DNA from 2 places in the Pseudoalteromonas sp. SR41-7 genome. Region 2 is predicted to be linked to the other one. Evidence: predicted binding sites of a transcription regulator. Region 2 holds the regulator's gene; the other holds the start of a gene.
The links. Region 2 encodes sigma-54, which starts transcription at its own class of promoters, with help from an activator protein. Its sites were predicted from a motif close to GTTGGCACGNNNNTNGNNT; they were not measured.
Positions count from the first base shown of each region.

Region 1: a site for sigma-54 is predicted at 1,767-1,785, ahead of H5092_RS09060 (amidase family protein). Genes of this name have one in related genera too.

Region 1 is NZ_JACJEF010000005.1:249,327-252,487, reverse strand. It holds gene H5092_RS09065 (gamma-glutamyltransferase family protein) at 1-329, opposite strand, end outside; gene H5092_RS09060 (amidase family protein) at 326-1,528, opposite strand; gene H5092_RS09055 (putative 4-hydroxy-4-methyl-2-oxoglutarate aldolase) at 1,938-2,420, opposite strand; gene H5092_RS09050 (TetR/AcrR family transcriptional regulator) at 2,424-3,077, opposite strand.
Region 2 is NZ_JACJEF010000001.1:476,139-479,299, reverse strand. It holds gene ptsN (PTS IIA-like nitrogen regulatory protein PtsN) at 1-226, opposite strand, end outside; gene hpf (ribosome hibernation promoting factor) at 231-518, opposite strand; gene H5092_RS02215 (RNA polymerase factor sigma-54) at 545-2,044, opposite strand; gene lptB (LPS export ABC transporter ATP-binding protein) at 2,114-2,839, opposite strand; gene lptA (lipopolysaccharide transport periplasmic protein LptA) at 2,836-3,161, opposite strand, start outside.

The DNA of each region.
Region 1 (3,161 bases), on a different contig from region 2:
AGCGCTTTTTGCCAGCCGCGTATTGTACCCGCTTGAGTTAGTGCGCTTAATCCGCCGCGCTCTGGTATTTGCGTGAGCGAGTTATAGGGCGTTGTATTAGTTGCTGCGCGGCCGCAGGCGTCAATAGCGGTAGGCGTTTTTTGGCTTGGGTTATCGATAAGCCAAAAGCTGTCGCCACCAATTGAGTTCATATGTGGATATACAACGCTAATAGCAGCGGCAGCCGCTACCATAGCCTCGGTAGCTGTACCGCCTTGTTTTAGTATATTTATACCCGCCTCTGTTGCCGAAAAATGAGACGCGGTAAATGCAATGTTGTGTGTGGTCATGCCGGTGTGTCCTGTTTAAAGTGTGCAGCTAGGTGCTTAACGCAAGCAAGTAGGCTTTTATCGTTACCGTGGCTCATCATTAATGAAAAACCATACGGATGATCATTTGCTAAATCAGCCAGCGGTAAATGCACTTGCGCTGAGCCACTAAGCCCTGCAATTGCCGAAAGCGTAATAATTTGCATGCGTAAGGCGCTTGTGTCGGCGCCTAATTTAGGTGCGGTTGTGGGGGTGGTTGGCAAAAATAAACAGCTGTTTGTATTTAGGTTTTTAGCTATTAGTGTTTGCCATTGGGTTTGTACTTTTAGTGCTTCTTGTTCTTCTTGAACAGTTAGGGCAAGCGCCATATTAAAACGTGCCGCAATTGCTGGAGCAAACTGGGGAAGTTGCCCCGGCAATTGAAGCCGGTCTTTATGCGTTTTTGCGATTGCTCGCCCTTGCAGTACTCTAAAACTATCAGCAAGTTCATTTAATAAGCTGCTGTTAGGTAGTTCAAATTCTTTATGGTGCTTAAAATTAGGCTTGGTTTTTTCAAGCAATTGTTTAAGTGGGGCTTGTAAAACAGGGTCAACGAGTTCAAATAACGGCTCGCAAATAACTAAGGTATCAACGTTATTAATAGCTTGATTTGGTAGCAGTACATTACCTACATCGCTTAATAGCTCGGCGCTTTGGGTAAGCCAACCTATGGTATCAAAAGGCGGAGCCAACGGTATTAGGCCGTCTTTTTCAATCACGTTATGGCTTGGCCTTATGCCATATAAACCACAATAGCTGGCGGGTATTCTAATTGAGCCGCCGGTGTCGGTGCCTAAGCCAATATCAGCTAAGTTAGCAGCAACTGCAGCAGCAGACCCCATACTCGAACCACCGCAAGCATGCCCTTTTAATTTAGGATTTTGCGCAGCGCCATAATGTATATTATTACCCTCTAAGCTATAAGCCAGCTCGTCAGTATGGGTAAAGCCTATAAAGTTACAACCAGCGGTCATGAGCTTATTAACCGAGCTTGCCGTATTTTGAGCCGGTTTAGCTGTTTTAAACCAGTGTGGGTTGCCTGCGCTGTTAAGCTCGCCCTTTACTGCAAATACATCTTTTACAGCTAAGCGATTGTTTGCAAGCACTCCAGAGTGGTTTGTTTGCCACAGGGTAGGACCGTGATTGCAAAATATACCTTTGTTGTTTTTTTTATCACTCATTTGCAGCTCATTATTATAAAACTGACCAAGTACTTACTTATTAAGTTAAGAGTGATTAAAAAGCGGGCTGGTTATTATTATTATGAATACCAATTTTATTAAAAACATGATCATTCTATCGGATTAAATAGCGCACTCACTGCGTCATTTTCTTCGCGTTATAATAGATCACTAATTTAATGCAATTGCTAAAGCTCCGCTTTTTAATCGGTAGTTTTGATTTTATAGTGCTTAGACTAAGCAAGAGGAATGCCATAAATTAAAATCCTGTCCAACTGGTCAGGATTTGGTGGGTTGTATGAGATTTGTAAGTGTGGGCTATAAAAATAGTGAGATTAAAATGAGCTAAAACAAACCAATTTGGTGCGCAGATGCACCAAGTTGGTCTTTATTTATATGGTTTTAAGTGCTAAATAAGGGGCGTTTTACTGATGATTAAACCGTTAATATCAGCGTAAACCCAATTGTTAGGTTCAATAGTGGTGCTAAGCATGGTAACAGCTTGGTTTTTATCACCAAAGCCGCGCTTTAAGGTACTACGCGGTGTAGAGCCTAGCGCCATTACAGGTAAGTTCATCGTGGCAAGTATTTCTATATCTCGGCAACAGCCATTTATTATTACGCCTTCCCAGCCATTATTTAGGGCACGCTCAGCCATAATATCGCCTATAAACGCAAAGCGTTTGCTCGCAAACCCGTTTATAACCAATACTTTACCTTCACCATTTTCATGCAATATATCGGCGGCAAAAGAGTTGTCTTCTGGGCAGGTAACGGTAACTACTTTGCCATAAAACGTGGTTTTTTTACCAAAGTGATAAAGGCCGCTGTCTGCTACTTGCACGTTATCGCGATGATCGTCAAATAAATCGGGTGTAGTAAAGGATGTCATGGGTTAAGTCTCACTTTGCTCAGGTATTTTAAGACCAATACCTTTTAAAATTATGTGGGCAATTGATTGCGTAATTTGTGCCACATCGGTTTCGTCGTACTCTAATTTGTTCATTACGAGTAAAACCTCAGCCTGAAAGTCGGCGTAATATTGCGTGGTAGACCAAATAGTAAAGAGCAAATGGTAGGGATCAACCTTATCCATTTTATCAGCGTCCATCCATGCTTGAAGTACATCAACCTTTTGTTTAACCCAAGGGCGGGTATTGGTTCTAAAGTAGTTTTGTAAATAGGGTGCACCGCGCAGTATTTCACTGGCAAATAAGCGAGATTGCATTGGCTGATTTACGGCCAGTATTACTTTGCTTTTAATATAGTTATAAAGCACGGTAGCTGGATCGTCGTTAATTGTGACGTTATCGAGCCCTAAGTTCCAATTAGCTATTATGCGGTCAATCACAGACTCGTACAGACCATCCTTACTTTTAAAGTAATACAAAATATTAGCTTTTGGCACCTGCGCTTCTTTAGCAACCATGCTCATACTTGCTCCGTCGTAACCTAATTGCGAAAACAATTGCTCGGCGGCATCTAAAATTAGTTTTTGGTTTTTCTCGCGTGTGACTTCTTTTTTATTTGGCTTTATTTGTGTGGTCATTATAAAGTTTGCGTGTTTAACGTATTGATTGATTGTAGCTTTACTGACCAAAAGGTCAATTACTAAAAAGGGTGAATGCTAAAA
Region 2 (3,161 bases):
GCTCTTCTGCACCGCTCATTCTTCCATGAGGAATAGCAATGCCACGCCCTATACCTGTACTACCTAATTTCTCTCTGCTCATTAAAGCATTAAGAATATCTTGTTGCGGTAAATACGGAAGTTTGTCGTGAGCAAGTTCGCTAATGAACTCTAAAATTCTTTTTTTGCTATTAAAAAGGACCGCAGCTTTGCTGCAGTCCTGGCATATAAGTGAACTTAATTTCATCATATTAGTGTCGAGCAAGCTTCTCTTTGTGTTTGATTACTTGGCGATCGAGCTTGTCGATCAACGAGTCAATAGCGGCATACATATCTTGATGTTCTGTAGAGGCAAATAGCTCAGCACCGCTTACGTGTATTGTGGCTTCTGCTTTTTGATTTAATTTTTCTACATCGAGAATGACATGAACATTATTAATATGATCAGAGTGTCTTTCAAGCTTCGCAAATTTAGTATTAATATAGTCTCTTAGTGAATCGGTTAATTCTACGTGACGACCAGTTAAGTTTAGTTGCATAAGCATTACCCTCTTAGTTTAGCGTCTTAAATCAGACTTTTACGCTGATTTGACGGTGGAATAGCAAGAGATTCGCGGTATTTTGCGATTGTACGTCTCGCTACTTTAATTCCTTGCTCAGCCAATATATCCGCTATTTTGCTATCACTCAATGGTTTTGCTGAGTTTTCTGCTGCGATTAATTTTCGGATAAGCGCACGTATTGCTGTAGATGAACATTCACCACCGTTTTCAGTACTTACATGGCTTGAGAAAAAATATTTAAGCTCAAATATACCACGGGGTGTATGCATGTACTTTTGAGTAGTTACGCGAGAAATTGTCGATTCGTGCATTTCTACCATTTCAGCAACATCATTTAAAACCATTGGTTTCATGGCTTCAGGGCCATGTTCAAAAAAGCCTTGTTGTTGCTTAACAATACAATTAGTAACTTTTAATAGCGTGTCGTTTCTACTTTCTAAGCTTTTAATAAACCATTTAGCTTCTTGTAAATGTGAGCGAATAAACTGGCTGTCGCCACTTGATTTTACAGTGCGAGACATTGCTGCGTATTGGCTATTAACACGAATTTTAGGCATGCTATCTGGGTTTAATTCGACAACCCAGCGGCCTTTAATTTTTTTAACTGACACATCAGGAATAACATACTCAGATTCTTCCCTTACAATAGTATCTGCAGGTTTTGGGTTGAGAGTATGTATTAGTGTCATTACTTCTTTAAGCTCTTCTTCTTTGAGCTTAGTTTTTTTCATTAATGTACGATAGTCGCGAGCTGCTAATAGATCAATATGCTCGGTTAAAATCATTTTCGTTTCATTAATATAAGGTGTTTCTTTATCAAATTGATTAAGCTGAATACACAAACACTCTTGTAAACTACGTGCAGCAATACCAACAGGATCAAACAGTTGGATGCGTTTTAATACCGCTTCAATTTCATCAAGTTCGACTTCGTTATCATCTTCGTTTTCTTGATTAAAGCTTTCTAAAATCTCTTCGCAGCTTAGTGTTAAAATACCTGAATCATCGACAGCTTCTACAATAGCAATAGCAATAGCTTCGTCTGTAGGGCTAAATGGCGTTAGTTGTAATTGCCACATTAAATACTCATGGAGCGTTTCAGTAGAGGCGCCTTGGTATATTGATTCGTCTTCAGGCATTGGACCTGATGAGGCTGCAGGAGCGGCACTCATGTACTCATCCCAACTGACATCCATAGCCATGTCGTCACTTAGCGTGTCTTTTGCAAGTGCTTCACCAGTATCTTGTTCGTATTCGCTCGGAGCATCATCAGCAGATGCGCTAACAGTTATGTCATCGGTATCAGCTTTTTGCTCGTTTTTACCAGCAGCGTCTTCGGAATAGTCTGCCTCTTCAACCTCTAATAGTGGATTACTGTCGAGAGCTTCTTGTATTTCTTGCTGGAGATCCAATGTACTGAGTTGCAACAAACGAATAGCTTGTTGCAACTGTGGAGTCATTGTAAGTTGCTGGCCCATGCGCAGCTGTAGTGATTGCCTCATGTATCTCTAACAATCCTTTTATGTTGTTATAATTAATACTAGCAGATGCTTAAAGACATGGCGTAAATGTTACAGCCTAAATTGCTCGCCTAAGTAAACATCGCGTACTGTTTTATCATTTAATACGTGTTCTGGAGTACCTGATGCAATCAGCTCCCCATGAGAAACAATGTAGGCTTTTTCACAAACATCAAGGGTCTCTCTTACGTTATGGTCGGTAATTAATACACCAATCCCACGATTTTTAAGATGTTCTATTATTTTCTTTATATCTAATACCGAAATAGGGTCAACACCGGCAAACGGTTCATCCAGTAATATAAATTTAGGATCTGCTGCCAGCGCTCGTGCTATTTCTACACGACGACGTTCTCCCCCCGATAATGCCATACCTTGGCTATCACGAATGTGTTGTATGCTAAATTCATCTAATAAGTTATTGAGCGTGTCTTCTCTGGCTTGTTTATTTAGTTCTTTGCGCGTTTCTAAAATGGCCATTAAGTTTTGATAAACAGTCAGCTTTCTAAAAATCGATGACTCTTGTGGTAAGTAGCCTATGCCTAATCTAGCACGACTATGCATAGGTAAAAGAGTAATATCGTTATCATCAATAGATATTTTACCTTTGTCGCTAGGAACAAGCCCTACAATCATATAAAAAGTCGTTGTTTTACCAGCACCGTTAGGGCCAAGTAAGCCAACTATACTGCCAGCTTGTACTTCAAGGCCGACGTTTTTTACAACTTCACGACCTTTATAGCTTTTTGCCAATAGTTCTGCTTTTAATGTGCTCATGGTTGACCTTTATCGCCTTTTTTACTTTTTTTAGTTTCGATCGGTACTAAAATTGTGTGAACGCGGTCAGTTGAGTTTTCATCTTTTTCGGCACTGATGAGCTGCTGCTCTATGTCGTAGGTAATGCTTTTAGCATTTATTTTTTGTCCGGCTTGCGATACTTGTGCATTACCAACAAGCGTTAAAAAACGCTTAGATACATCATAACGTACTTCGTCAGCACTGGCGCTCATAGTCGTGCCGTCTGATTGCTTTTCTTCAAAGTGCGCAGGGCTACCTGTGGCAATTAATAATTGTTTATTATCACCAAGTTCATCACGTT